DNA from 3 places in the Comamonas sp. AG1104 genome. Region 1 is predicted to be linked to each of the others. Evidence: riboswitches for the same ligand, from Rfam matches in the RefSeq annotation. Region 1 holds a riboswitch; each other region holds the start of a gene.
What was found. A riboswitch is a leader RNA that binds a small molecule or an ion and turns the genes downstream of it on or off. The one in region 1 is predicted to bind thiamine pyrophosphate.

Region 1 (3,274 bases):
CCATCAGGGCAAGCACCGGGGCGGCTGTGACAAGGTATCCGGCGCGACTCGGGAAAATGCCGCAAGCTTCTACACTGCAGTGCAGCAATTTTGGAAAGAACAAGAGATGGATATTCGTCAAGCATTGCAGCAGCGTCGTTCGGTGCGCGCCTTTCTGCCGCAGGCCGTGGCTGCAGCCACGGTGCGGGACTTGCTGGAGACAGCAGCTCAGGCGCCGTCCGGCGGCAATATGCAGCCCTGGCGTGTGACCGCCGTGGGCGGACAGGCGCTCAAGGATTTGTGCGCCAAGGCCAGACAGACCGAGGCCGTGCAGCGCCCCGGCCTGTCCTATCCACCTGGTTTGTGGGAGCCCTACCGCAGTCGCCGCTTTGAAAACGGCGAAGATCTGTACCGCGCAATCAATATCGGCCGCGAGGACAAGGCCGCACGTCTGGCCCAACTGGCCAAGAACGGCCAGATGTTCGGTGCGCCCGTGGGCATTTTCGTGGCCGTGGAGGAGCGCATGGGCTATGCGCAATGGGTGGATCTGGGCATCTATCTGCAGTCCTTCATGCTGCTGGCCGTGGAAAAAGGTCTGGCCACCTGCGCCCAGGGCTTCTGGCGCATGTACAACGACATGCTGATCGAACAGCTGGCATTGCCGGATGGCTACCAGATTGCCTTTGGCATTGCCCTGGGCTACGAAGATGTCAGCGCGCCCATCAACCAGTGGCGCGCAAGCCGTGCTGCCAGCAACGAATGGCTGGTGCTGCAGGGGCTGGATTGAACGGCGGATTAGACGCCTGAGGGTCAGGATAGTTAAACAGCTTCAATGGTGCGCAAATTGTGGCAAAACCAGCCTATACTGCGTGCAGCTCCGGGGTGTGCGAAAGCGCTGAGATGCCAGACACTGTGAAAACAGTGCAGGCGAACCCGACGAACTTGATCCGGTTCATACCGGCGGAAGAAGAGCGGGACCCTGACGCAGGGCCGGTGGATTGACAGGACAACTGGCACGAGTGCCAAGCCTGAAAGCCATAGGCACAGCAAACCCCAGGCGCCTCGCGCACTGGGGTTTTGTCTTTTCTGGACAGCCGGTGCGTGAAGAGCCAGGCCGAAATTGCAGAATTTCGGCGGCACAGACCGGATACCCCATAGTGGGCCGGGCCAGTGCAGGGCAAGATCAGAGCAGGGCCGCACTCCACGGAGCGTTTGATGCATTTCAACCGCTTTGAGGAGACTGCGATGAACGCCCCTGATTCCATTTTCACGCCTGCTGCAGGCCATGCCCCCGATGCCGCCCGTTTTGCCGAGCTGCTGGCCCAGTCGCGCCAGCCGTTTCCGGCATCGACCAAGAGCTATCTGAGTGGCGCGCTGCACCCCCAGCTGCGTGTGCCGGTGCGCGATATTGCGCTCACCAATGGAGAGCAGGTCAGCGTCTACGACACCTCGGGCCCCTATACCGACCCCGCCGTGCAGATCGACGTGCGCCAGGGCCTGCCAAGTGTGCGCGGAGCCTGGATCGAAGCGCGCGGCGACAGCGAATACTATGTGGGTCGCCAGCGCGTGGCGCTGGACGACGGCGGCAAGCGCGGCGAGGAAGATGCTCGCGTGGCCCAGCTGCGCGCCGAGGCGGCTGCGCTGCAGCGCCAGCCGCGCCGTGCCAAATCTGGCCAGAACGTGACCCAGATGCACTATGCCAAGCGCGGCATCATCACGCCCGAGATGGAATATGTGGCCCTGCGTGAAAACGGCCGCCGTGAATGGATGGCGCAGTACCAGCAGGACGCGGCGCGCGAGCTGCGCCTGGCCGGCAACAGCATGGGCGCGGCCATTCCCAAAATCATCACGCCCGAATTCGTGCGCGACGAAGTGGCGCGCGGCCGCGCCATCATTCCGGCCAATATCAACCACCCTGAAATCGAGCCCATGGCCATCGGCCGCAATTTCAAGGTCAAGATCAACGCCAACATCGGCAACTCGGCCGTGACTTCCAGCATCGAGGAAGAGGTGGAAAAGCTGGTCTGGGCCATTCGCTGGGGTGCGGACAATGTCATGGACCTGTCCACCGGCAAAAACATCCACACCACACGCGACTGGATTGTGCGCAACTCGCCCGTGCCCATCGGCACCGTGCCTATCTATCAGGCGCTGGAGAAGGTCGGCGGCATTGCCGAAGACCTGACCTGGCCCATCTTCCGCGACACGTTGATCGAGCAAGCCGAGCAGGGCGTGGACTACTTCACCATCCACGCGGGCGTGCGTCTGGCCTACATCCACCTCACGGCCCAGCGCCGAACCGGCATCGTCTCGCGCGGCGGCTCCATCATGGCCAAGTGGTGCATGGCTCACCACCGCGAGAGCTTCCTCTACGAGCATTTCGAAGACATCTGCGACATCATGAAGCAGTACGACGTGAGCTTCTCGCTGGGCGACGGCCTGCGTCCCGGCTGCGCCAGCGACGCCAACGACGATGCCCAGTTTGCCGAGCTGGCTACGCTGGGCGAGCTGACGCAGATCGCCTGGAAGCATGATGTGCAGACCATGATCGAAGGTCCCGGCCATGTGCCCATGCACATGATCCAGCAGAACATGACCGAGCAGCTCAAGCACTGCCACGAGGCTCCGTTCTACACCCTGGGCCCGCTGACCATAGACATCGCCCCCGGCTACGACCATATCGCTTCGGCCATCGGTGCGGCCATGATCGGCTGGTTCGGCACAGCCATGCTGTGCTATGTCACGCCCAAGGAGCATCTGGGTCTGCCCGACCGCGACGACGTCAAGCAGGGCATCATTGCGTACAAGATTGCTGCCCATGCCGCCGACGTCGCCAAGGGCCACCCGGGCGCGCGCTCGCGTGACGATGCTCTCTCCCAGGCGCGCTTCGACTTCCGCTGGCAGGACCAGTTCAACCTGGGCCTGGACCCCGACACGGCCCAGGCCTACCACGACGAAACCCTGCCCAAGGACAGCGCCAAGGTGGCGCATTTCTGCTCCATGTGCGGACCCAAGTTCTGCTCCATGAAGATCACCCAGGAAGTGCGCGACTTTGCCAAGCAGCAAGGCGTGAGCGCCGAAAACAGCATTGCCGTGGGCATGCAGGCCAAGGCCCAGGAGTTCAACAAGGCGGGTGGGGATTTCTATATTCCCATCGCATCGGACACCACGGCACGTTGATCTGAGATGGTGTGAGGCTGCAGCGCCTGGTCATCAAGCGCTGGCAGCTATTCAATGAAAAGCGCAGCCCCTGGCTGCGCTTTTTTTGGGGGGCGAGTGAGGCTTGGCTGAGCCC
Region 2 (3,274 bases), on a different contig from region 1:
TTCCATCACGGTGCAGGCATGCGAGGGACGGCCCAGGCCGGCATCGACGATCAGCGGCACCTTCAGGCGCTCGCGCAGCATCTGCATGGCATAGGGATTGATGGGGCCGCGGCCGGTGCCGATGGGCGCAGCCCAGGGCATGACGGCCTGGCAGCCCACGTCGACGAGCTTTTGGCACAGCACCAGGTCGTAGGTGGTGTAGGGCAGCACCTGGAAGCCGTCCTTGATGAGGATGGAGGCCGCTTCCACCAGATTGAGCGTGTCGGGCTGCAGCGTGTAGTCGTCACCGATCAGCTCCAGCTTGATCCAGGGGGTGTCGAAGACTTCACGCGCCATCTGGGCCGTGGTCACGGCCTCCTGGATGGTCATGCAGCCTGCCGTGTTGGGAAGCACGGGCACATTGAGCTTGCGCAGCAGCTCCCAGAAGCTGGCGCCGGTCTCGGCGGCATTGCTGCCCTGGCGGCGCAGCGAGGCCGTGACCATGGCGGGCCTTGAGCGCTCCACAGCGGCTTCGAGAATCGCCGGCGAGGGGTAGCGCGAGGTGCCCAGCAGCAAGCGGCTTTCAAAACGCTGGCCGTAGAGAACCAGGGCGTCGTCGGTAGTTTTTGTATTCATGGTCTGTCTTTATCTTTTGTCTGTGTACCGCAATGCTCGTCAAGCTAAATGGACTTCAAACGAGCATTTGCCAAGTGAGAGACACCCAGCAAGAGCCGCCTCGCAGCGCAGGTGTCGTCCCCCTTGGGGGAAGGCGCGTAGCGACTCAGGGGGATTCATGTCTAGCCGCCAGTCACCGGAGAGATGACTTCCATCCTGTCGCCCTCATTGAGCGCATGGTCGGCGTATTGCGTCTTGGGCACGAACACCGTGTTGACCGCCACGGCAAACGGGGGCTTGGCCTGCATCTGCGCCAGCGCATCGGCCACGGTGGCATGGGCTGGCAGCTCGGCGGCTTGCTGGTTGAGAGTGATCTTCATGGCATGGAAACGGAAAATAAAGCGGGTGCTAAGTTAAACCTCTGCACGACGGTGCTTGCGTGCGCCGGGGGTGCAAGTGCTGTGCGCCAAAGTTCGGGCTCGCAGTTCAGCCACGATGCACGGCGACATCGAACTCGCGCGCCAGCGGCGAGTCGTTGTGGTCCAGCAGCTCCAGCACCACGTCCAGCATGGCGGGCGAGATCATGAAGCCGTGACGGTAGAGGCCGTTGACTTCCATGACGCGCGGAGTCAGCAGGCGCACGGCGGGCAGATTATCGGGCAGGGTGGGGCGGCATTGGGTGGCGATCTCCACAATCCGGCCTTCGGCAAAGCCCGAGTGCACGGTATAGGCCGCGCTCAGCAGCTCCAGCGTGGAGCGCACGCTGGCCGGCGACATGTCGTCGGACTCGATCTCGGTCGCGCCAATCACGAACAGATGGTCTTCCTTGGGCGCGATATAGATGGGGTAGCGTGGATGGATCAGGCGTGTGGGGCGTTGCAGCGTGACTTCGGGCGCATGGATGCGAACCACTTCGCCGCGAATGCCGCGCAGCTGCTTCCACTGGCTGCGGGCACCCAGACCTCGGCAGTCGAACACGAAGTCGGGCTGACCAGCCTCGCCGGGGCGGAAGTCGCCAACCTCGCGAGGATTGTCCCAGTGCAGCCGCACGCCCAGGGCGGTGAGCTTGTCGACCAGCGCTGTCAGCAGCTGGCGGTTGTCCAGCTGGCCTTCGCCGGGTAGATAGACGGCCTGGTTGAAGCGTCCCTGCAGCGCGGGCTCGCAGTCCTGCAGCGCTGCGCCGGTCTTCTCCTGCATGGCCGGCAGGCTGGGGTTGATGCGCCGGTTTTTCTCCAGCAGACCGAAAAAGCGTGCCGCATCGCCCTGATCCTGGCGGTGCCAGAGAATCAGCGTGCCGTTTTGCTGCAGGAACACATGCTGCTCGAGCTGGGCTATCAGCTCGGGCCAGCGCTTGAGCCCATGCTGGCCCATGCGCACCACGCCGGGCTCGGTAATGGCCGACTCGGCCAGCGGAGCCAGCATGGCGGCCGCCACGCGCGCCGCAGCACCATCGCCTTGCGGGCCATGGGCGTCATAGAGGTCGATGGCATGACCGCGCTGGGCCAGGGCCAGCGACAGCAGACGGCCCATGAGGCCGCCGCCGAGAATTGCGATCTTTGAAGAAGCTTGTAGCAATGACATGTGCAAATCGTTTTCCATCCGGACACAGGAACAGGGCCATGTGCAGGACAAAACGCGGCATGCCTTGCGGCTTGTGAAACTCCCCACGCCAGCATGACCTGGATCGGGTGCAGGGGGCACAGGGCACGGATGGTGCTCTGGTGCGCAGCCGGTGGCTGGCGCTGCCCCAGGGTGTTTCTCAGTCCACACAGGCTGCTTGCCTGCGGGACACCCCTGTTTCGTCCGTTGGACATTACAGCACAACCGCAAACAGCACGCATTGACCATGCGCATGGGCGATAATTTTTGCCATGACAGTGATTGCTTCTTCCTCCATCTCCGGCGCCGCAAAAAAGCGCTATGCGCGCGTGCTCTCCATTGCCGGCTCGGACAGCGGCGGTGGTGCCGGCATCCAGGCCGACCTCAAGACTTGTGCGGCACTGGGCTGCTACGGCATGACGGCGATCACGGCCATCACCGTGCAGAACACGCTGGGCGTGACGGGCATTCACGGCATTCCGCTCGATACCGTGCGCGGCCAGATCGATGCCGTTGTGCAGGACATAGGCGTCGATGCCGTCAAGATCGGCATGCTGGCCACTCCCGATGTGGTGAGCGTGGTGGCGGATGCGATCCGCCGCCATCGGATCAGGAACGTGGTGCTGGACCCCGTGATGGTGGCCACCAGCGGCGACCGCCTGATCGTTCCCGAGACGGCCCAGGCGCTGGTCCAGGAGCTGTTCCCGCTGGCGACGGTGATTACCCCCAATCTGGATGAAGCAGCTTTGCTGCTGGGTCGCAACATCGACGGCATTGGAGCGCTGGATGCGGCCGTGGCCGATCTGCTGGCCATGGGGGCGCCGGCGGTGTTGCTCAAGGGCGGGCATCTGAGCGGCGATCTGGTCATGGATGTGCTGGGCCGGCAAGGCCAGCAGGCCAGCGACTATCTGCGCCTGCAGTCGCAGCGCATCGTCACCCATAACGGCCATGGCACAGGATGCACGCTGTCGTCGGCGATTGCCTCCTTCCTGGCCCAGGGACTGGCGCTGGAGGCCGCAGTGACCGAGGCGCGGCGCTATATTCTGGGCGCCATCGAGGCGGGTGCCGAGGTCTATACCGG
Region 3 (3,274 bases), on a different contig from region 1:
CATGAGGCGCAGCGCCTGGCCGCCATCCAGCTGGCGCTCATAGGTCAGGCCGGCCTGTGTCTGCTTCACGCTTTTGCGCGAGTCGTAGAGCAAGGGGTTGGACGCCACAGCCTTCGGATCTGCCGCCCAGTCCTTGGGCGTGATGCCGCCGGGGTCCTTGGCATCGATGTCCACATGGTTGGCCACCAGGGTCAGCTGGCTGTATTCGTCGGGCTTGACGTCGATACGGGCGTTGAACAGGTTTTTGTCCGCTGCGCTCTGGACCCGGTAGCCGTCGGTGAGAAAACGGCTGGCGCTGAGCACATAGCCAATCCCATTGGCTTCGCCCTTGGCCTTGAGGCCCAGGCGCTTCTGCCCGTCGCTGCCCAGTGCAAAGCTGCTTTCCACCGAGGGCGCGCCCTCGCCTCGTTCGGTATAGGCATTGATCACGCCGCCAGAGGCGTTGCCATAAAGCGCGGAGTAGGGGCCGCGCAGCACTTCCACGCGCTCCAGCGAGGCGATATCGATATTGTTGGTCTGGCCCTGGCCATCGGGCATGGTGGAGGGGATGCCGTCCACATAGATCTGTATGCCTCGCACACCGAAGGTGGAGCGCGCGCCAAAGCCGCGAATCGACAGCTGCAGGTCTTGCGCGTAGTTCTGGCGGTTCTGCAGCTGCAGTCCCGGAGCGGCGCTCAGGGACTCCGAGAGATTGACCTGCAGATTGCGCTCGCGCATGCGCTCGCCGTCGAGCACGGTGACGGAGGCCGGGGTCTGCTCAAGCGCGGACTCCTGCAAGGTGCTGCGCACGGTGACTTCGGACAACTGGGGCAGCTCTGGCTGGGCGGCGGCTTGCTGGGCTGTTGCGGACTGTGCCGTCAGCAGCAGTCCGGCGGCGGCCACAGGCCAGCCTGCCAGATGACAAAGGCGCGAAAAATGCATGTGAATATCTCTGGGGCTTGGGGCGGGCATTCAGTGCCCTGGATCGCTTGCAAGCGTCTGCTGACGGAGTCCATCGCCGCGCCATGCCGCGCTTTCAGGCATGTCGTACCTGCGCCATTGTCGGCGCCGCGGCAGGTTAGGTCTAGGGCAGCTTGCGGTGCTGGGTCGATTGTATTTGGGCAGCAGTGTTTTGATGTTTTTGCCCTGGATGTCCTTCTTGCTCGTGCTGGAGCCTTACCCCAGGTTACAAGTGACGCGACTTTCATGCGCCAGCTCCGGCCCCTTGCAGCGATGCCGTTGGGGTAAGATGGCGCCGCGCTCCGGGGTGCACACCAGTGCTGAGATCTACACCCGCGAACTTGACCCGGTTCATACCGGCGGAAGAAGAGCTTGCAAGCTGACCTCAGGGCAGTGCGTTCTCGCATGGTCAGCAAGCCTTCGGAGCATGACGTCCCCGCTCTCGAAGGAATTTCATGGACAAGGCCGCTTCGCTGGTCGCCGATCTGCTTGCTTTCATCGCAATGGATGACTGCACCGACGACCAGTTCAATCAATTCGCCCTGCGCCTTTTCGCCTACCAGTACGAATGCAATGCGCCGTTTCGCAGCTTTTGCCAGCGACGCGGCGCCACGCTGCGCAATGTCAGGAGCTGGCGCGATGTCCCTGCTGTGCCCATCGATGCCTTCAAGGCCATGGAGCTGCGCAGCGAGCCGTCATCGCCCGCCGAGCGTGTATTCATGACCAGTGGCACCACGGGCCGCGTCGCACGTGGGCGTCATTTCCATCCGCAGCTCGATGTCTACGACCTGTCCATGAAGCGCTATTTCTCCAGGCGTTTCATGCAGGGTCTGGAGCGCATGCCCATGGGTATTCTGTTTCCCGATGAGCAGGCCATGCCCAATTCCTCGCTGGCCCACTATCTGGCACTTGCCCGCTCCGAATTCGGCTCGGCCGGCAGCCGCTACTACCTGAACTCGGAAGGGCTGGACATGCCGGCCCTGTGCGCCGCGCTGGAAGAGTCAGAGCGCAGCGGCCAGCCTTTTGCCCTGCTGGGCGCGAGCTTCAGCCTGGTCCATGTGATGGATGCCCTGCGTGAGCAGGGCCGCAGCTTCCGCCTGCCCGCAGGCAGCCGCGTACTGGATACGGGCGGCTACAAGGGGCAGTCGCGCGAGCTGCCGCTCGAGCAGTTCTATGCCGAGCTTTCCCAGTTGCTGGGCGTGCCGCGCAGTCTGTGCATCAATATGTATGGCATGACGGAGCTGAGCACCCAGTTCTATGACGATGGCAATGCGGTGCTGCCTTCGGTCAAGTCCGGCCCGCACTGGATTCGCTCGCGTCTGGTCGAGCCGATCACCGGCAGGGACGTGGCCGCTGGTGAGCGCGGCATTCTGGTGCATTGCGATCTGGCCAACTACAACGCGGTGACCACCATCCTGACCGAGGATGTGGGCCTGTGGGCCGGCCCGCAGGAAAAAGACGGCTTTTTGCTGCTTGGACGGGCCGAAGGGGCCGCAGCCAAGGGCTGCTCGCTGGCGGTTGAAGAGTTTGTGAAAGCTGCCGGCGCATGAACGAGCAGCGCAAGCTACAGCGCATCAGGGCTGGCTATCTGCCGGGCCTGAACGACGATGAAGTGCAGTGGCAGACGCTGGACTTCAAGTCTCGGAACGGCCAGGTGCTGGAAGTCTGCGTTCCCGTGCTGACGGCGCCGCAGATGCAGGCACTGGCCTGTCGTGTGCGTACAGCTGCGGCCATCCATATGCGTCCCATGCCGGTGGCCGAGATCATCGATGCCGTCGATCGTGCGATGGCTCGCCTGCTGGACCGTAACGACATCTACCGCCAGCAGGCCGAAGCCTGGCTGCCCGTGGTCAGCGGCTATGACGCCGATATGGTGCGGCTGGGGCTGACAGGATTTTTCAAGACCTTTCGTGCAGCGCAGCTCAAGCGCTTTGTGGCCGAGGATTTTGCCAACCCGGCGGTGCTCGATGGCTTTCAACCAGCAGCCAAGGGCGGCGCCGTACGTGCTTTCGGCCCGGATCTGCTGGTGCATAGCTGGGCGGGCAACGTGCCTGCGCTGTCGCTGTGGAGTCTGGTCTGTGGCTTGCTGGTCAAGGCCCCTGCGATTGGCAAGCTGGCCAGTGCCGAGCCTTTGTTTGCGGGATGGTTTGCGCGCCTGCTGGCCGAGGTTCACCCGCCGCTGGCCGATTGCCTGGCCGTGGTGTGGTGGCGCGGTGCAGGTGGCGAGGAGGCCGACGCGCTCTATGCCCAGGCCGATACGGTGCTGGCCTATGGCGGCAATCAGACGCTGGATGCACTGCGCCGTCGTCTGCCCGTGACGACGCGCTTTTTGCCC

Region 2: it holds a riboswitch for thiamine pyrophosphate, as region 1 does, so the genes downstream of both, DFO48_RS16870 (FAD-dependent oxidoreductase) here and thiC (phosphomethylpyrimidine synthase ThiC) in region 1, are expected to answer to the same signal.
Region 3: it holds a riboswitch for thiamine pyrophosphate, as region 1 does, so the genes downstream of both, DFO48_RS02110 (long-chain fatty acid--CoA ligase) here and thiC (phosphomethylpyrimidine synthase ThiC) in region 1, are expected to answer to the same signal.

Annotation. Positions count from the first base shown of each region.
Region 1 is NZ_QQAS01000010.1:86,571-89,844, forward strand. Features, by position in the region: gene DFO48_RS22215 (nitroreductase) at 107-766, shown strand; TPP riboswitch at 848-965, shown strand; gene thiC (phosphomethylpyrimidine synthase ThiC) at 1,225-3,159, shown strand.
Region 2 is NZ_QQAS01000005.1:473,504-476,777, reverse strand. Features, by position in the region: gene DFO48_RS16880 (thiazole synthase) at 1-615, opposite strand, end outside; gene thiS (sulfur carrier protein ThiS) at 777-974, opposite strand; gene DFO48_RS16870 (FAD-dependent oxidoreductase) at 1,081-2,175, opposite strand; TPP riboswitch at 2,239-2,400, opposite strand; gene thiD (bifunctional hydroxymethylpyrimidine kinase/phosphomethylpyrimidine kinase) at 2,466-3,274, shown strand, end outside.
Region 3 is NZ_QQAS01000001.1:465,730-469,003, forward strand. Features, by position in the region: gene DFO48_RS02105 (TonB-dependent receptor) at 1-921, opposite strand, end outside; TPP riboswitch at 1,233-1,324, shown strand; gene DFO48_RS02110 (long-chain fatty acid--CoA ligase) at 1,395-2,489, shown strand; gene DFO48_RS02115 (acyl-CoA reductase) at 2,486-3,274, shown strand, end outside.